3 regions of the Mumia sp. zg.B21 genome follow, and region 2 is predicted to be linked to each of the others. Evidence: predicted binding sites of a transcription regulator. Region 2 holds the regulator's gene; each other region holds the start of a gene.
The links. The regulator HrcA, encoded in region 2, represses chaperone genes, less so after heat shock. The targets are predictions, from matches to a motif close to TTGGCACTCGNNNNNNNCGAGTGCCAA.
Positions count from the first base shown of each region.

Region 1: the regulator HrcA is predicted to act here: its motif matches at 2,393-2,419, upstream of groL (chaperonin GroEL).
Region 3: the regulator HrcA is predicted to act here: its motif matches at 3,725-3,751, upstream of groES (co-chaperone GroES).

Region 1 is NZ_JAHWCJ010000002.1:899,716-906,288, forward strand. It holds gene thiO (glycine oxidase ThiO) at 1-322, opposite strand, end outside; TPP riboswitch at 331-415, opposite strand; gene KV100_RS13185 (EamA family transporter) at 438-1,328, opposite strand; gene KV100_RS13190 (LysR family transcriptional regulator) at 1,403-2,320, shown strand; gene groL (chaperonin GroEL) at 2,546-4,177, shown strand; gene KV100_RS13200 (FMN-binding negative transcriptional regulator) at 4,264-4,923, shown strand; gene KV100_RS13205 (metallophosphoesterase) at 4,878-5,750, opposite strand; gene KV100_RS13210 (N-acetylmuramoyl-L-alanine amidase) at 5,753-6,565, opposite strand.
Region 2 is NZ_JAHWCJ010000004.1:275,272-281,844, reverse strand. It holds gene KV100_RS16585 (PhoH family protein) at 1-382, opposite strand, end outside; gene dnaJ (molecular chaperone DnaJ) at 501-1,646, opposite strand; gene hrcA (heat-inducible transcriptional repressor HrcA) at 1,664-2,683, opposite strand; gene KV100_RS16570 (DUF3097 domain-containing protein) at 2,806-3,660, shown strand; gene KV100_RS16565 (ABC transporter permease) at 3,673-4,725, opposite strand; gene KV100_RS16560 (ABC transporter ATP-binding protein) at 4,722-5,621, opposite strand; gene KV100_RS16555 (GntR family transcriptional regulator) at 5,618-6,010, opposite strand; gene hemW (radical SAM family heme chaperone HemW) at 6,103-6,573, shown strand, end outside.
Region 3 is NZ_JAHWCJ010000001.1:1,276,870-1,283,442, forward strand. It holds gene KV100_RS06245 (hypothetical protein) at 1-820, opposite strand, end outside; gene KV100_RS06250 (sigma-70 family RNA polymerase sigma factor) at 817-1,410, opposite strand; gene groL (chaperonin GroEL) at 1,569-3,149, opposite strand; gene groES (co-chaperone GroES) at 3,257-3,556, opposite strand; gene KV100_RS06265 (class I SAM-dependent methyltransferase) at 3,798-4,997, shown strand; gene KV100_RS06270 (Ig-like domain-containing protein) at 5,046-6,573, opposite strand, start outside.

The DNA of each region.
Region 1 (6,573 bases), on a different contig from region 2:
CCTCGGTGGCGGCGGCGAGCAGCGTGCCCTCCCCACGGACCTCCAACGCTCGCCCGGCATCGCGTTCGAGGGCGGCCGCCATGTCCGGCCACCGTGCGAGCGACGCGACGCCGACCCGCAGCAGCGCCTCCTCGCCGTACCACGCCTCACCTGCGGGGGAGAGCATCCCCGCGGCCGCCCACGAGGCCCCACGGGCGGGCGTGGGGTCGTACGTCGTGACACGGTGACCACGACGTGCGAGCGACCACGCGACGGTGAGCCCGACGACTCCACCACCGACGACGGCGACGTCGCGGCCGGCTGGCCGGTGAGAGCGCGACACTGCTCCTGCCTCCCTTCGCCGGCATGACCCGGATCAGGTTCGACGGTCGGAGCGGCATCGGCTCCCTCTCAGCCCGTGCCCGGGCTCCCGTGGGGACCTCCGCACCGTAGGCGGGCTACGACGGCGTCGTCAAGCGGGCCCGGCGCCCGCGGGTCGAGCCGAGAAGGACGCCGGCGATGACCACCGCGCCGGATGCGAGCTCGAACGGGTCGAGGCGTTCGCTCAGGAGAAGAGCGCTCGCGCTCATCCCCACCACCGGGACGAGCAGTGAGAACGGCGCGACGGTGCTCGACGGATAGCGCGTCATCAGCAGCGTCCACAGTCCCGAGCCCACGACGGTCCCGATGACGACCGTGTAGAGGAGACCCAGCACGGCGGGCACCGCCTCGGGGGTGAAGGCGGTCACGAGCGACTCTCCGACGGCTCCCGGCCCCTCGAAGAGCAGCGAGACCACCAGCATCGGGATCGGGGGGACCACCGACATCCACAGCGTGAGGTGGAGCGGGTTGGAGGGGTGCGCCTGGCGGTTCGCGAGGTTGCCGAACGCCCAGCCGAGCGCGGCCAGCAGCGTGAGCACCACGGGGAGCAGGGCTGCCGTCTGCGACCGGTGCCACGCCACGCCGGCGAGCCCGGCGATCGCGATCACGATGCCGAGAATCTGCCGGCCGCTGAGCCGTTCGCGCAGCAGGACGCCGGCGAGCACCACCGTGAAGGGCGCGGAGGCCTGGAGCACCAACGAGGCGAGTCCTGCGGGCATGCCCGCACGCATGCCTACGTACAGGAAGAAGAACTGTGCGATCCCGAAGCCTGCGCCGTACCCGATCAACCAGCGCAGCCTGACGTCCGGGCGCGGGACGAGAAGCACGGTCGGGACGGCGAGCAGCCCGAAGCGCAGCGCGACGCAGAACATCGGCGGGAAGTGCTCGAGCGAGGCGTGGATGGCGATGAAGTTCAGTCCCCAGGTGATCGCCACCAGTACGGCGAGGAGACGGTCGCGGGTGGTCACGAGAGCCAGCGTGCGCTTGCGCCTGGGTGAAGCACAATCGAATACTCCTACGACTACGATGTAGCGTTGCTTCAATGAAGGATGCTGGCATCGACGTCGACAAGCTCGCGATCGTGCGGGAGCTCGCCGAGCGGGGGAGCATCACGGCGGTCGCTGCGGCGACGTACCGGACGCCGTCGGCGGTCTCGCAGACGATCAAGGCCCTCGAGCGTGACCTCGGGACCGTCCTCGTCGAGCGTGAGGGCCGTGGGGTCAGGCTCACCGAGGCCGGCCGGCTGCTCGCCGAGGGCGCCGTCGAGATCGCCCAGGTCGTCGCGCGCACCCGGGCCCGCCTCGAGGAGTTCCGCGGCGAGGTGGCGGGCGAGGTCGCCGTGACAGCCTTCCCGAGCGGCGCCGAGATGCTGCTGGCTCCGCTCGCGCCGCGGCTCGCGACGCGTGCGCCCGGCGTGACCGTACGGCTGAGCGACCTCGACCTCGCGGAGTACGAGCTCCGAGCGGCCACCGCCGACCACGACGTGGTCGTCGGGCACTCGGTGGTCGCGGTGCCGGACCCTGCGGCGACGGGCCTGCACGTCACGCCGCTCCTTCGTGAGCCGCTGGACGTGGCCGTGCCCCAGGATCACCGCCTCGCCGGCCGCGACCGGGTGCGACCCGAGGACCTCGTCGGAGAGCGCTGGATCGGCGTCCCTGTCGGCCATCCCTTCGACCTGCTGCTCCCCATGCTCGCCGTCGACGGACAGTCCCCTCGTGTCGAGCAACGGTTCCTCGACAACCACGTCACGGCCGCGTTCGTCGCGGCCGGGCAGGGTGTGGCGCTGTTGCCGCGGCTGTGGCGAAGAGCAGCGGAGGCACGCGGCGTCACGCTGCTCCCGCTCGACGGCGTGCGGGCGGGGCGCCACGTGTTCGCGCTCGCAAGGCCCGACCGTGCCGAACGCGCGGCTGTCCGATGCGTCCTCGACGCCCTCCTGGAGATCGCCGACGAGGCGAGATGAGGGTGTCGCCCTCGCTCGCTGCACCGGCCCACTCTTTGCACTCTCCAGGCCCGAGTGCTAGAAAGGAGAGCGTTAGCACTCGGATCATCTGAGTGCCAACGTTCCAAACGGGCCAGGACGATGAGGTCCGAAGGTCGCGGCGAGAAGGGTTTGCCGTGGACGCGGGTCGTCCGTCGCGGGCATCCCCTGGGCCATCCACCTCTACGCGGAGGAATCGCGGGAGATATGCCGAAGACCATTGCATTCAACGAGGAAGCCCGTCGCGGCCTCGAGCGCGGGATGAACATCCTCGCCGACGCCGTGAAGGTGACCCTCGGTCCCAAGGGCCGCAACGTCGTCCTCGAGAAGAAGTGGGGCGCTCCCACCATCACCAACGATGGTGTCAGCATCGCCAAGGAGATCGAGCTCGAGGATCCCTACGAGAAGATCGGCGCCGAGCTCGTCAAGGAGGTCGCCAAGAAGACCGACGACGTCGCCGGCGACGGCACCACCACCGCCACCGTGCTCGCCCAGGCGCTCGTGCGCGAGGGCCTGCGCAACGTCGCGGCCGGCGCCAACCCGATCGCGCTCAAGCGTGGCATCGAGAAGGCCGTCGAGGCCGTCAGCGCCCAGCTGCTCGGGATGGCCAAGGACGTCGAGACCAAGGAGCAGATCGCGTCCACGGCCGCGATCTCCGCTGCTGATCCGTCGGTCGGCGAGATCATCGCCGAGGCGATGGACAAGGTCGGCAAGGAAGGCGTCATCACCGTCGAGGAGAGCAACACCTTCGGGCTCGAGCTCGAGCTCACCGAGGGCATGCGCTTCGACAAGGGCTACATCTCGCAGTACTTCTACACCGATCCCGAGCGCATGGAGGCGGTGCTCGAGGATCCCTACATCCTGATCGCCAACTCCAAGATCAGCGCCGTCAAGGACCTCGTGCCGGTCCTCGAGAAGGTCATCCAGTCGGGCAAGCCGCTGCTGATCATCGCCGAGGACATCGAGGGCGAGGCGCTGGCCACCCTGATCGTCAACAAGGTCAAGGGCACGTTCAAGTCCGTCGCCGTCAAGGCTCCGGGCTTCGGCGACCGCCGCAAGGCCATGCTGACCGACATCGCCATCCTCACCGGTGGCGAGGTCATCAGCGAGGAGCTCGGTCTCAAGCTCGAGAACGCCGACATCTCGCTGCTCGGTACGGCCCGCAAGGTCGTCGTGACCAAGGACGAGACGACCATCGTCGACGGCGGTGGCTCGGAGGACCAGATCACCGGCCGGGTCAACCAGATCCGCGCCGAGATCGAGAACTCCGACTCCGACTACGACCGCGAGAAGCTGCAGGAGCGGCTGGCGAAGCTCGCCGGCGGCGTTGCGGTCATCAAGGTCGGCGCGGCCACGGAGGTCGAGCTCAAGGAGCGCAAGCACCGCATCGAGGACGCCGTTCGCAACGCGAAGGCTGCCGTCGAGGAGGGCATCGTCGCCGGTGGCGGCGTCGCGCTCGTCCAGGCGACCGCCGCGGCGTTCGAGAAGCTCGATCTCGTCGGTGACGAGGCGACCGGTGCGCAGATCGTGCGCTCCGCCTCGACCGCCCCGCTGAAGCAGATCGCGATCAACGCCGGCCTCGAGGGCGGCGTCGTGGCGGAGAAGGTCCAGGGCCTTCCCGCGGGTCACGGCCTCAACGCGGCGACCGGCGAGTACGTCGACCTCATCGCCGAGGGCATCCTCGACCCGGCCAAGGTGACCCGCTCGGCGCTGCAGAACGCAGCCTCGATCGCGGCGCTCTTCCTCACCACCGAGGCCGTCGTCGCCGACAAGCCCGAGAAGAACCCCCCGGCCATGCCGGGTGGCGACATGGGCGACATGGGCGGCATGGGCTTCTGAGCCACCCCGCCTGAGCTCACGCTCGACGCACCACGCGGCGCCCCGTCGGTCTCCGGACCGGCGGGGCGTCGTCGTACGGTGGGCCGGTGTACGTGCCGCGCTTCAACTCCCTCGACGACGCAGCGGCGATCGACGGCCTCATCGCCGCCGTCGGTGCCGGCGACCTCGTCACGGTGGGCGCGGACGGCATGCCGTACGCGACCCGGCTGCCGCTGGTGTGGCTGCGCGAGGAGGGTCGCGTGATCGCGCACGTGGCCCTCGCCAACCCGCACTGGCGCACGATCGGCGACGGATCGCCGGCCCTGGTCGTGGTGAGCGGACCGCAGGCGTACGTCTCGCCGTCGTGGTACGCGACCAAGGCCCAGCACGGCAGGGTCGTCCCGACGTGGAACTACAGCCGCGTCGAGCTGCGCGGCACGGTGCGCGTCCGTCGTGAGACCGAGTGGATCCGCGACGCCGTCACCCGTCTCACCGACCTCCACGAGCGGTCGCGGCCCGATCCCTGGGCGGTGACCGATGCGCCCGCGCCGTTCGTGGACGGCCAGCTGCGCGGCATCGTCGGCGTCGAGGTGGCCGTGACCTCGGTCGAGGGCAAGGCCAAGCTCAGCCAGAACCGCTCGGCAGAGGATCGCGACGGTGTGGTGCACGGCCTGCGCCGCGAAGGCGACGCCGAGGCGCACGCTGTCGCGGGCACGATGGATCAGTCCTCGTCGACGTCGTCCCACGAGACCGCGTCGACGAGGTAGACCTGCTCACCCGCGCGCGGGTCGCGTGCGTGCAGCGTGAGGAACACCGGGGAGAACGGCCCTCCGAGGTCGACAACCGTCGCTCCGGCGCCCAGAACCCCGCGGATCCGGTCTGGTGGGCACGTGCGGTCGTTCCTGGTGACGACACCCGGGGTCGTCCACACCGGCACGCCGTTCATGGTGCCGGAGAGCTGGAGGTGGAAGTGGCCGCACAGGACCGCTCGGACGTCCGTCCCGGCCACAGCGTCGGCGAGCAGGTTCCGGTCGCGGAGACCGTCGTTGCGCATGAACGGCGCCCAGTCGACGTGCAGAGGCGGATGGTGGAGCGCGACGACAGACCCGTACGGCGCGGGGGTCGCGAGCTGGCCACGGAGCCACGCGACCTGACCGCCGTCCAGCTCACCGTGCACCGATCCCGGCACGAGGCTGTCGAGCGTGATCACCCGCAGGCCCCCGACGTCGCTGACCGCGGCGCGCTTGCCCGCCGACCCACCCGCGAGCCTGCCGACGTCGCGTCCGCCGGCGTCGAGGTGCCCGGACCCGAGCGCCCGCGTGAACGCGGCCCGGTCGTCGTGGTTGCCCGTCGTGTAGACGTGCGGTACGCCGCGCTCGGCGGCGTACGCGCCCACCATCTCGCGGACGGCGACACAACCCTCATACGACCCGTCGTCGGCGATGTCGCCGGTGACGAGCACGAGGTCGAGGTCGGGGACGTGACGCGCGTCGTGGAGGATCCGCTCGAGCGCGCTGACGGCGTCGACGCCGTCCTCGTCGGGGCCGGTCCGGCTGACGTGGGTGTCGGAGAGGTGGAGGATCCGGTGCGCCACGGTCACCGCCTGAGATAGCGCGTGGCGGCCGCTGCAAGGGCCGTGGCGTACCGGCGCTGGCCTGCCGCGGAGCGCATCGCCCGGGCGTCGCGAGGGTTGCGCATGTTGCCGAGCTCCACCATCGCGGTCGGGATGCGGCTGAGGTTGAGCGTGCCGAGGTCGGCCCGCTTGACCAGCCCGCGCCCGCCCCCGGTGTAGGTCGAGCGCCGGAACCCCACCCTCTGCAGCTCTGCGCGGGTGATGCGCCCCAGCCGCAGCGACCGCGCCACCGCGCCCCGCTTCTTGGTGACGATCACGTGGAAGCCGCGCCCCGACCGCGCCGCCCCGTCGCCGTGGATGCTGATCTTGAGGTCGGCCGCGCGTTCGCGGCCGCGAACGCCCGCGTTGCCGAGCCGTCCCCGGACGTCGACGCAGGGCCCCCAGAGCTTCCGGCTGTTGCGGCTGCGGGTCATCACCACCGTCGCGCCGGCTGCGCGCAGCTCCGCGCGCAGCCGTCTGGCCACCCGCCAGGCGAACGTCGCCTCCGCGAAGCCGCTCGCGGTGGCCGTCCCCGTGGTGTTGCACGCCTTGCGCAGACCGCCGGCGTCGACAGGGCGGTTGATGCGGCGGGGGAAGCGGCTGTTGCCGAGCTGGTGCCCGGGATCGATGACGATCGTGCGACCGGCCAGCGGGCCGGCGTCGTCGGCGCTGGAACGCACTCCGGCCGCGGGACCGTCGTGGGCGGTGGACCTGGCTGGGGCACCCGTGGTCGCGGCGGCGGCGGTGCCGGACGCGGCGAGCGCGACGGCGGCGAGCAGGCAGGTGAGACGACGCATCGCACGAG
Region 2 (6,573 bases):
CGATCGCGTCCACGTAGCGCTTCTGGTTGAGCGTCTTGGGGCGGATCGTACGGCCGCGGTTGGAGAGGATATTGAGGCTCAGCACGTCGGCGGGGCGCTCCTCGGTCTCAGCCCGGAGGATCGCGATGCTCCGCTCGATCGTCTCGGGCGTCAGGCCCTGACCGGTTCGGATCATGGTCACGAGCTCCTCGAGGAGACGCTCGACCATCGCCGACTCCGCGGCCGTCGCGCGGATGGAGACCTGGTTGCCGCGGACGTGGATGTCAGCGTCGAAGCTGGCCTCGATCAGGCGCAGGAACTCGTCGGTGGGGCCCAGCAGCGACACCATGGGGATGCTCGCCGGGATCGTGACCATGTGCTGCAAGGGTTCAGGCGTAGTCATCGGCGCTCCCGCGGGAGCAGTTCTCCTTCTGTGAGTTCGGACTCGTCCATCGTAGGCGGCATCGGCGGTCGCACGAAAGCACGATCTCGACCGCCGGGTGCCGCCTCGGTGGCTCCGATCAGCGGAAGGCGTCCCGGATGCGGTCGAACACCCGCCGGTGCGGTGCGGCGAACTCGCCCTCGACCAGCTCCTCGCCCCGCTCGGTGGCGAGGAGGCCGAGCAGCTCGCGCTGCCGGTCGTCGAGCTTGGTGGGTGTCTCGACGACCACGCGGACCTTGAGGTCACCGCGTCCGACCCCGCGCAGGTGCGGGACGCCGCGACCGCGGATCGTGACCGTCTCGCCGGACTGGGTGCCGGGGACGATGTCGAAGCCGATCGTGGCCTCCTCGGCCGGGACACCGGTGTCGGCCTCGAGCGTCGGCAGGTCGATCTGAGTGCCGAGCGCCGCAGCGGTCATGGGGACCCGGACGTCGCAGTAGAGGTCGTCGTCGGAGCGGGTGAAGACGTCGTGCGGCTCCACCTCGACCTCGACGTACAGGTCGGCGGCGGGACCGCCGCCGGGGCCGACCTCACCCTCGCCAGTCAGCTGGATCCGGGTGCCGCTGTCCACGCCGGCGGGCACCTTGATGGTCAGCGTGCGTCGGGCGCGGACCCGGCCGTCACCGGAGCACTCCTCGCACGGGTTCGCGATCACGGTGCCGTAACCCTGGCAGGTCGGGCAGGGGCGGGCCGTACGGATGTCTCCGAGGAACGACCGCTGCACGTGCTGCACCTCGCCGTGCCCGCGGCACGTCTGGCAGGTGATCGGCTCCGCGCCGTCCGCCGAACCGTTGCCGTGACAGGTCGAGCAGACCACGGCGGTGTCGACCTTGAGCTCGCGCGTGGTCCCGAAGGCCGCCTCGGCCAGCTGGACGCCGATGCGGATCAAGGCGTCGTTGCCGCGCCGGGCACGACCACGTGGGCCGCGCTGGGTCTGCTGCCCGAAGAACGCGTCCATGATGTCGTTGAACGAGAAGCCGGCGCCGAAGCCGCCGCTGGCACCCGCACCGGCGAGGGGATCGCCTCCGCGGTCGTAGAACGACCGCTTGTCCACGTCGGAGAGCACCTCGTAGGCGACGGTGACGGTCTTGAACCGCTCCTGCGCCTCAGGGTCTGGATTCACGTCCGGGTGCAGGCTGCGCGCCAGCCTCCGGTACGCCTTCTTGATCTCCTCCGGAGTCGCGTCGCGACTCACACCGAGGGTCTCGTAGTAGTTCTGGCTCATGCGTCGTTGTCTGTCTCTCAGTCGCTGAGGGTCTGGCCGACATAGCGTGCGACGGCGCGTACCGCCGCCATGGTGCCGGGGTAGTCCATCCTGGTGGGCCCGACGACGCCGAGGGTGGCGAGCGGCTCGTCGTCGGTGCCGTACGCGGTGGCCACGAGGGAGGTCGCCGAGAGCTCCTCGTACGGAACCTCCGTGCCGATGCGGACGGTGAGCGTGGTCGGAGAGGTGGCCTCGCCGAGGAGCTTGAGCAGCACCACGTGCTCCTCGAGCGCCTCGAGGACCGGCTTGATCGAGGTGTCGAAGTCGGTGCCGAACCGGGCGAGGTTGGCGGCCCCGCCCACGGCAACGCGTTCGTCGGCCCGCTCGTCGGAGAACGCCCGGGTGAGCGTCGCGACGACAGCGGTGGCGATGGGCTGTTCCTCGGGACGGAAGGTCGTGATGAGGTCGGCCACCGATGCCGAGGCGTCCGGCAGCCGCTGCCCGACCGCGGCGCCGATCATCCGCGCTCGCAAGTCCGCGAGGAGCATCTCGGACGGCTCTTCGGGGAGCTCCACGATGCGCTGGTCGACACGTCCGGAGCTGGTGATCAGCACCAGCAGGATGCGGCCGCGCTCCATCGGGACCAGCTCGACGTGACGGACGGTCGAGCGGGTCAGGGAGGGGTACTGCACGAGCGCGACCTGGTGGGTCAGCTGAGAGAGCAGCCGGACACTGCGCTGGACGACGTCGTCGACGTCGACCGCGCCGTCGAGGAACGACTCGATCGCACGGCGTTCGGGAGGACTCAGCCGCCGGACGGAGGCAAGCCGGTCGACGAAGAGGCGGTAGCCCTTGTCGGTCGGGATCCGGCCCGCGCTGGTGTGCGGCTGGGCGATGAACCCGTGCTCCTCGAGGATCGCCATGTCGTTGCGGACCGTCGCCGGCGACACACCCAGCTGATGGCGGTCGACGAGCGCCCGCGAGCCCACCGGCTCCTGGGTCGCCACGTAGTCCTCCACGATGGCGCGCAGGACCGCGAGCTTGCGTTCATCGAGCACGACGTCAGCCACGGTCCCTCCTCGTGTCGATGATCTTTGGCACTCCGGTGCCCTGAGTGCCAGTCTAGCCAGCCTCACCAGTCGCGTGTGGCTGCGAGGTGCCGCACGTTCTTTCGGCTAGTTTGCTCCTCGTGGCTCACGACCGATACGGATCCGATGTCCTGGCCGGCGACTGGCGCGTCCCCAAGCGAGGGCGGTCCACCGAGGTGGAGGCGGAGGTGGGGATGGTGCTCGAGGAGGTCCAGACCGACTTCTGCGGCGCCGTGACGCGCACCGACCGAGATCTCGACACCGTCGAGCTGGAGGACCGTCGCGGGAGGCGGCGTACCTTCCCCCTCGGGCCGGGCTTCCTCCTCGAGGGCAAGCCGGTCGTGCTCAAGGCGCCGGTACGACGCGCCGCGCCCGCACGCGCGACGCACACCGCGTCCGGCTCGGTCGCCGTCCACGACACGAAGGCACGGGTCGCACGCGCGAGCCGCATCTACGTCGAGGGACGTCATGACGCGGAGCTGGTCGAGAAGGTGTGGGGTGACGACCTGCGGATCGAGGGGGTGGCGGTCGAGTACCTCGAGGGGGTCGACGACCTCCCGTCGGTCGTCGACCGCTTCAAGCCCGGTCCGGGACGCCGCCTGGGCGTGCTCGTGGACCATCTCGTCCCGGGGTCGAAGGAGTCGCGCATCGCCGCCTCGGTGCTGCGCGGACCGTACAAGGAGCACGTGCTCGTCGTCGGGCACCCGTACGTCGACGTCTGGCAGGGCGTGAAGCCCGAGCGCCTCGGGCTGGAGAAGTGGCCGGTGATCCCACGCTCGATGTCGTGGAAGCACGGCATCTGCCAGTCGCTCGGGTGGCCCCACCGGAACCAGGCCGACATCGCGCACGCCTGGAAGCGCATCCTCGGGTCCGTCCGCTCCTACGCCGACCTCGAGCCGGCGCTGCTCGGGCGGGTCGAGGAGCTCATCGACTTCGTCACGACCTGACCGCGCCCGCCCTTACGGTGCGTCGCCGCGGATCCGCCAGAAACACAGCCCGCCGAGGCCGAGCGCGAGTACGAGGAGCAGCGCCGTCTCGCGCCACTGCAGAGTCCAGAAGGCGCTGGACGGGTGCCACGTGACCTGCTGCCGATAGCCCTCGTCCGCCAACCGGTCGAAGCACGCCGCCCGCGCACCCGCCTGCGCGCTCTCCCCCGGTGGCGGCCCGCCGCAGTCGGCCACCCACGCCGGCAACGACCGCATGCGCTCGCCGTCGGCATCGAGCGTGACGTTCGACAGCTCCCACGTGCCGGTGCGGCCCGTCTCGACACGGATCTCGGAGACGTTCTCGATCGGGTCTCCTGGACCTGAGGCTCCTTCGACCATCAGACCGACGAGGTTCTCCTGCGTGATCGAGCTCGTGGCCTTCTCGGGTTCGACGAGCTGGGCCCGCACGACGACCCCGACGAACAGCTGGGCGCCAAGGACGAGGACGAGCGTCACTGCCATCGCCGCGACGGTCCGTCGCACCACGAGCCCAGCCAGCACGCCGATCGCGAGCGCCAGCACGGCGTACCCGATCGGGACGAGGCCCCGGGCTCCGAAGACTGCGGGCTCGATGCGCGAGACCATGAACGGCCCCGTCCCCTCGCCGGTCGCGATCGCGCGCTCGATCGGTCCGGCCCACCAGGTCACACCCCACGACAGCAGCCCAGCGACCGACACCGTGACGAGGGCGGCGCCGAGGAGCTTGACGGCGAGCCACCGTGTGCGCGTGACCGACTGGCTCCACGCGAGGCGGTGCGTCCGCGCCTCCAGCTCGCGCGCGACCATCGGCGCCCCCCAGAACGCCCCGACGACGAGCGGGAAGACGTACGCCGCCGCGATGCCGACGTAGTAGAGCGTGACGTTGAACGCGTCGGCGCTCAGTCCTGTCAGGAACGAGCGTGCGCCGTCCTCTGCCGCGTCGACGATCCCGGGCCCGGTGATGGCCAGTGCCACGAGCAGCAGAGCGACGGCACCCGCGACCGGAATCGCCTGGACACGCAGCTGGCGCCATGTCAGCCAGATCATCGGATCACCTCGACGGTCGGGCGCGGGCGCTCGTACGAGGCGTCGCCGCGCAGGTAGGCGAGCACCAGATCCTCGAGCCCGAGAGGGGTCACGTCCCAGGAGGGATCGACCGCGGGTCCGCCGGTGCGGACGACGAACGTGCTCTGGCGGTCGGTATGGCTCGCCGTCACGACGTGGTGGCCGGCTGGGCCTGCGTCGGAGGGACGCCGCGCGCCGGTCATGCGGCGGTGCGAGGCCAGCAGATCGTCGAGGTCGCCCGCGACCCGGACCTCGGAGTCCACCAGCACGACGAGGTAGTCACAGGCGCGCTCGAGGTCCGAGACGAGGTGCGAGGACAGGACGACCGTGAGGTCCTGCTCGGCGACCGCCTCCATCAGGTCCTGCATGAACTCGCGTCGGGCGAGCGGGTCGAGGGCCGCGACGGGCTCGTCGAGGATCAGCAGCTCCGGCCGCTTGCCGATCGCCACCGTGAGCGCGATCTGGGCGCGCTGGCCTCCCGAGAGGCTGCCGGTGCGGCGCCGCAGGTCGATGCCGAGCCGGTCGATCCGGTCCCGGACGAGCACGTCGTCCCATCGCGGGTTGAGGTGCGAGCCAATCCGGAGGTGGTCGGCGACACTCATCCCCCGATAGGTCGGCGCATCCTGACTCACGTAGCCGACGCGCGCCTGGTGCTCAGCGCCGGACGACGGCCCCTCGCCCAGCACCTCGATGCGACCGACGGTGGGCACGAGCATCCCGGCCGCGAGGCCGAGCAGCGTGCTCTTGCCGGCGCCGTTCGGCCCGACGAGACCCACCACGCGGCCGGCCGGGAGCTCCAACGTGCAGTCCTTCAGGGCCCAGTGGCGACTTCGGCCGTATCTCTTGCCGAGCTCATGCGTTCTCAGTGCTGTGGTCATGCGATGTCCTCCTCGGAGGCGGCCCGAAAGGTGGTCATGAACAACGCCTCGATGCTCTCGTCGTCGAGGCCGGCGCGGCGGGCCTTGGACAGCCACCGCTGGAGGTCGGTACGCAGCGGGCCGTGCGCCGCCAGCGTGTTGTCGGTGAGGGTCCGCGTGACGAACGTGCCGACACCCGGACGCGGAGCAACGAGGCCGTCGCGCTCGAGGTCGCGGTAGGCCTTCAGGACGGTGTTGGGGTTGATCGCCAGCGCACGCGCGACGTCCTTGACGGTCGGGAGCTGGTCGCCCTCGTCGAGGAGCCCGAGGCGGAGGGCGCGGCGTACCTGCTGAACGAGCTGCAGGTACGCGGAGACGCCCGACCGGGAGTCCAGGTGGAACTCGATCATTCGATACTCCTAATGTGCTATCTGAATAGCACTATAGGTAGCAGCGGATCCGACCGCAAGAGTCCTTGCAGCCGCCCTGCGACACTGGAGGCATGCCGTCCACGCTTCCCGAGGGACAAGCCGTCCCCGCTGACGGCGCCCTCCCTGCAGCCTCGCTCGACGCCCTCGGGGGCGCGCCCTTCGGCGTGTACGTCCACGTCCCGTTCTGCGTGACGCGGTGCGGCTACTGCGACTTCAACACCTACACGTCGTCCGAGCTCGGACCGGGCGCCTCGCACGACTCCTACGCCGACACCGTGCTCGCCGAGATCGCGTTGGCGGCTCAGGTGCTCCAGCGTGCCGACCGCCCGTTGCCGGAGGTCGAGACGGTGTTCATCGGCGGCGGCACGCCCACACTCCTCGCCTCCGACGACCTCGGACGCATCCTCGAGGGGATCGACAAGACCTTCGGGCTGGCGGCCGACTACGAGGCCACCACGGAGGCGAACCCCGACAGCGTGACCCCCGCGTCTCTCGCCACGCTCCGCTCACGCGGTTTCACCCGCATCTCGTACGGCATGCAG
Region 3 (6,573 bases), on a different contig from region 2:
GGCGCCACGACGACGACCTGTCGGCCCACTGGTCGCCCGAACGATCACGGTCCCGGTCGCGGTCCCCGTCACGATCACCGTCCCAGGCGCCGCCGCGATCACGGTCCCAGGCGCCGTCACGGTCACGGTCCCAGTCCCGATCACGGGTCCCGTCGTCGGCGGGAGCGGGCGCGGTCGTCACCACCCCTGGGACGGGCGACGGCGCAGGAGTCGCCGGCTGCTCGGCCCGGGGCGAGTCCGCACGGCTCCGTCCGTCCCGCGAGGGAACGGGGTGAGATGCCTCGCCCTTGTGAGCAGACGAGAGCGCCTCGGCGCCGGAACGCCCGGTGTGCACTTCTGAACCTGTGACCGCCGGCGCCGACAGGTTGGGGCGCTCATGCCTCTTGGCCGTCCGCGGTGTCGCGACCTCCTCACCCAGCCCGACCGCGCGTCCGACGACGTAGGTGAGCGGCGCAACGGGGCTGCCGGCGACCGCCTGGCTGACGCCCATGGCGAGCAGGACGACGACGCCCACACCAAGCTCGGTGGCGCGGCGGACGCCCGGCGCGGGTCGAGTCGCGCGACCGCGGTGGGCGCGGCGGCGGTCGACCGGGCGCACGCGACGGGCACCCACAGGCCCCACCCGCCAGCCGGCCCGGCCCGGCGCCCTCGACACGGCGGTCAGCCGGTCAGCGGCGGGGTCCCCGGCGCCGGGGAGCGCGGCCATGACGTCGGTGCGCCAAGCGGCCAGTCCGTCGAGGAGGGGGTCGCCCGTGGCCCGACCGGCGATCAGGTCGTCGAGGAGACGGTCGTCGTGCGCGACCGGATCGACGCCGGTCACGCCGAGACCTCCCCGCGCGTCACCTGGCGGTTGCGGTGGAGGTCGCGCAGCCGCTGAAGGGCACGGTGCTGCGCGATCCGTACGGCGCCGGGCGTCATCCCCATCGCGGTGCCCACCTCGTTGGCGGTCAGTCCCATCGCGACCCGGAGGACGAGCACCTCGTGCAGTCGGCCCGGAAGGCAGTCGAGCAGGTCGAGGACATCTTGGGACTCGAGGCGTCCGAGCACCTCGCTCTCGGCCGAGGCGACGCCCGAGTCCGGGACGACCTCGACGAGAACCTGGCGCGAGCGGTAGGCGCTGCGCTGGGCGTCGGCCACCTTGCGGCTGCCGATGGCGTACACGAACGCCTCGAAGGGAAGACCCTGGTGCTCGAAGGTGGGGAGTGCCTGGAAGACGGCGATGCAGATCTCCTGGGCGACGTCCTCGGCCAGCTGCGCACCGTCGCGGTATCCGCCGAGGCGGGCACGGCAGTAGCGGTGCGACACGGTGCGCACGTCGCGCATGAGGGCATCCATGACGTCGGCATCATCGAGGGCTCGCAGCGCCAGCTCGGCGAGGTCTGGCTCACCGGAGGGTGGGCGGGGAAGCATCCGGGGATCCTTCGGGGGCTCAGGAGCATCAGGACGGGTCAGCACCGGTGGTGCCACGCCCACCGTCCCACGTCGCCGGGCGACACGCCAGACCGGATGCACAACGACGAAGGCCCGCCCCTCACGGGACGGGCCTTCGTCGTGGGAGTGCGCTCGGATCAGCTCTCGTCGTCGGCCGGCTTCTCGACCACCAGCGTCTCGGTGGTGAGCAGCATGGCGGCGATGGAGCCCGCGTTGGCCAGCGCGGAGCGCGTGACCTTAACCGGGTCGAGGACGCCCTGGGCGACCAGGTCGCCGTACTCGCCGGTCGCGGCGTTGTAGCCCTGGCCGCTCTCGCGGACCTTGGCGACCACGACGTAGCCGTTCTCGCCACCGTTCTCGGCGATCCAGCGCAGCGGCTCGACGGCCGACTTGCGGACGATCGCGACACCGACGGCCTCGTCACCGGTGAGCCCGAGGTCGTCCTCGAGCACCGACACGGCGGTCACGAGAGCGGAGCCGCCACCGGCGACGATGCCCTCCTCGATCGCCGCACGGGTCGCCGAGACGGCGTCCTCGATGCGGTGCTTCTTCTCCTTGAGCTCGACCTCGGTCGCGGCACCCACCTGGATGACGCAGACGCCGCCGGCGAGCTTCGCGAGGCGCTCCTGGAGCTTCTCGCGGTCCCAGTCGGAGTCGGTCGAGTCGATCTCGGCCTTGATCTGGTTGACGCGGGCGGAGACCTCGTCGTCCTTGCCGGCACCGTCGATGATCGTGGTGTCGTCCTTGGTGACGACGACGCGACGCGCCGTGCCGAGGTCGTCGAGCCCGATCTGGTCGAGCTTCAGGCCGAGGTCGGGGGTGACGACCTGGGCGCCGGTGAGGACCGCGATGTCCTGCAGCATCGCCTTGCGGCGGTCACCGAACGCCGGCGCCTTGACGGCGACCGAGGTGAACGTGCCGCGGATCTTGTTGACGACCAGCGTCGAGAGCGCCTCGCCGTCGACGTCCTCGGCGATGATCAGGAGCGACTTGCCCGCCTGGACGACCTTCTCCAGCAGCGGGAGGAGGTCGGCGACGGACGAGATCTTGCCCTGGTTCACGAGGATGTACGGCTCGTCGAGGACGGCCTCCATCCGCTCGGTGTCGGTCACCATGTAGGGCGAGAGGTAGCCCTTGTCGAACTGCATGCCCTCGGTGAACTCGAGGCCGGTGCCCATCGTGTTGGACTCCTCGACGGTGATGACACCGTCCTTGCCGACCTTGTCGAAGGCGTCGGCGATCAGGCCACCGATGTGGGCGTCACGCGCCGAGATGTTGGCGACGTGCGACATGTCCTGCTTGTCGTCGACGTCACGGGCCAGCTCGAGGAGCCGCTCTGAGACAGCGGCGACGGCCTTGTCGATGCCGCGCTTGAGGGCGATCGGGTTGGTGCCCGCCGCCACGGCGCGCAGGCCCTCGTGGACCATCGCCTGAGCGAGCACGGTCGCCGTGGTGGTGCCGTCACCGGCGATGTCGTTGGTCTTGGTGGCAACTTCCTTGGCGAGCTGGGCGCCGAGGTTCTCGAACGGGTCGTCGAGCTCGATCTCACGGGCGACGGTCACGCCGTCGTTCGTGATCGTCGGCGCACCCCACTTGGAGTCGAGGACGACGTAGCGACCCTTGGGGCCGAGCGTCACCTTCACGGTGTCGGCCAGAATGTCGACGCCACGCTCGAGTGACCGACGAGCAGTCTCGTCGAACTCAAGAATCTTGGGCATGGGGATCCTTCTCTGTGGTGTCGGACCCGTCGAGACACCGCGGGCCCATGTGCTGCGGACGAGTGCTTTCGCCCCAGCGGTCTCGGACCGCCGGGGCGAGCACGTCGCTACTTCTCGATGACCGCGAGGACGTCGCGCGCCGACAGGATGAGGAACTCCTCGCCGTCGTACTTCACCTCGGTGCCGCCGTACTTGCTGAAGACGACGACGTCGCCGACCTTGACGTCGACGGGGATGCGCTCGTCGCCGTCCTCGTTGAAGCGGCCCGGGCCCACGGCCAGGACGGAGCCCTCGGTGGGCTTCTCCTTGGCGGTGTCCGGGATGACCAGGCCCGAGGCGGTGGTCTGCTCCGCCTCGAGAATCTTGACGACGATACGGTCCTCGAGCGGCTTGATGGTGACCGACACTTGTCGACCTCCCCTTTCGTGTTACCCCGTGAGCGGGCGTTCGCCCGTACGACGGGACTGGGACTGTGGGTCCTTCGAGGTGCTCGCACGCACGCCGTCGCGGGAGCCGTACGCGGTGCACCGTTAGCACCCAGGATACGAGAGTGCTAAATCCAACCTAGAGCCGGGTTAGCACTCGGTCAAGCAGAGTGCCAGCGCCCGTGAGCCCGGCCTCCGGGCCCGTGCTGCGAGACTTGCCCCCATGGAGGTCGAGACGTTCGAACGACTCCTCGACGCCGAGGGACAGCAGGTCCTCCGCGAGGCCGAGGCCACGTACGGGAGCGTCGACGAGCTGACGCTGGTCACCCGGCTGCGCCGGCAGGGCCACTCCCCCGAGCTGGTCGCGGCGGCGACGAGTCAAGTGGCGCTGCGGCGCCGGGCGGCCACCAAGCTCGGCGCCGACGCCGCGAACATGTACTTCACCCCGGACGCGCTCGAGCAGGCGACGCGCCTGCGGGTCGCCGCTCATCGCGCCGAGCGGCTGAGCGCCACCGGCGCCCGCACGCTGGTCGACCTGGGGTGCGGGATCGGCGCCGACCTCGCGGCGTTCGCCCGCGCGGGACTGTCGGTCCACGGCGTGGAGCGCGATCCGCTCCGGGCCGCGATGGCGCGGGCGAACCTCGCTGCCCTGCGGCTCGACGGCACCGTCGGCGTCGCGGACCTGACGGCGGTCGACCTGACCCCGTACGACGCGGCGTTCGTCGATCCGGCACGGCGGGACGGGCGCGGTCGGACGTTCGACCTCGACGCGTTCAGCCCTCCGTGGTCGTTCGTGGTGGGGGTGCTCGCCGATCGCGGCCTGGCCAAGGTGCTCCCGGGCATCGCCCACGATCTGGTTCCCGACGGTGTCGAGGCGGAGTGGGTCAGCGACCGTGGGGACCTCGTCGAAGCCTGCCTCTGGGGACCCGCGTACGCCGGGGCGACGCGGCGGGCCACCGTCATCGGGACCCACGCCACGGCCACGCTGACCGACGCGGACGCGCCCACCGAGGTCCACGTCGCCGCCCCGGGTGACTGGCTCTACGAGCCCGACGACGCGGTGATCCGCGCAGGTCTCGTGACCGCGGTCGCTGTCCTCACCGACGGCTGGCTCGTGGATCCGCACATCGCCTACGTCTCGAGCGCCACGCACGTGGCGACGCCGTACGCCCGGGCCTTCCGTGTCCTGGAGGAGCTCCCGTACCGGGAGAAGCAGCTGCGGGCGGCGTTGCGCGAGCGCGACGTCGGCACGCTGACCGTCAAGAAGCGGGGCGTCTCGGTGGTCCCTGAGGTGCTGGTCAGACGGTTGCGGCTGGCCGGCTCGGAGACCGCCACCGTCGTCCTCACCCGCGTGGCGGGAGAGGGCCGGGCCTACCTCGTCGAGCCGGTCCTCCGCACAGACGCACCGGTGGCGGGACCCTGAGGTCCCGCCACCGGCGTTCGTGCTTCAGTGCCGCTCAGCGGCTCCTGCTCAGCGACCCAGGTGACCCAGGATCTTGCAGGCGAGCCACTTGAGCCACTTGATGGGCTCGCGCAGCGGGTTGGGCATCGGACCGCACTTGTCGGCCGGCGGCTGCGTGACCTTGGTGACGGTCACGGTGACGGTGCCGGTCGCCTCCGCCTGGCCGTCGGAGACGGTGTAGGTGAAGGTGTCGGTGCCGGAGAACCCGGCCCTCGGGGTGTAGGTGACGTTGGCGCCCGTACCCGTCACAGTGCCGTTGGCCGGCGTGCCGTAGGTGTAGGTCAGGGTGTCGCCGTCGGCGTCCGCACCGCGCAGCGCGATGTTGACGGCCCTGTCCTGGTTGGTCGTCGCCGTCACGTTGCCCGCGGTAGGCGGCGTGTTCGGCGGGATGACGACCTCGTTGACCGTCACGGTGACCGTGCCGGTGGCCTCCTCCTCGCCGTCGGAGACGGTGTAGGTGAAGGTGTCGGTGCCGAAGAAGCCGGCGTTCGGGGTGTAGGTGACGTCGGCGCCCGTACCCGTCACGGTGCCGTTGGCCGGCGTCCCGTAGGTGTAGGTCAGGGTGTCGCCCTCGTCGGCATCAGCGCCCTCGAGCGTGATGTCGACCGCCTCGTCCTGGTTGGTCTCCGCCGTCACGTCGCCCGCGGTGGGCGGCGTGTTGTCCGGCGGGTCGATGACCTCGGTGACCGTCACGGTGACCGTTCCGGTCGCGGTGCCGCCGTTGCCGTCGTCCACGGTGTAGGTGAAGGTGTCGGTGCCGAAGAAGCCCTCGTTGGGCGTGTAGGTGACGTCGGCGCCCTCACCGGTCACGGTGCCGTTGGCCGGCGTCCCGTAGGTGTAGGTCAGGGTGTCGCCCTCGTCGGCATCAGCGCCCTCGAGCGTGATGTCGACCGCCGAGCCCTCCCTGGTCTCCGCCGTCACGTTGCCCGCGGTCGGCGGGACGTTCGTCGGCGGGTCGGCAGTGACGGACACGGTGATCGTCGCGGTGTCGGTGCCGCCGTTGCCGTCGTCCACCGTGAAGGTGAACGTGTCGTCGCCGGCGAAGCCCTCGTCCGAGGTGTAGGTGACGTTCGGGCCCTCACCGGACACCGTGCCGTTCTCAGGCTGGGTGTAGGTGTAGGTCAGGTCGTCGCCGTCGGGGTCAGAGGCCGACAGGGTGATGTCCACCGGGTCGCCACTCTGGACCGCCGCCGTGCCGTCGTTCGCCGTCGGCGCCTGGTTGGGCGGCTCGCCGACGTTGACGGTGACGGTGCCGGTGGCCTCCGCCTCACCGTCGGAGACGGTGTAGGTGAAGGTGTCGGTGCCGAAGAAGCCCTCGTCGGGCGTGTAGGTGACGTTGGCACCCTCACCGGTCACGGTGCCGTTGGCCGGCTCTCCGTAGGTGTAGGTCAGCTCGTCGCCCTCGTCGGCATCGGCGCCCGCGAGCGTGATGTCGACCGGCGCACCGAAGTCCGTGGAGGCCGTCACGTTGCCCGCGGTGGGCGGCGTGTTCGGCGGCGGCGGCGGTTCCTCGATCCCGAACGTTCCGAAGGTGTCG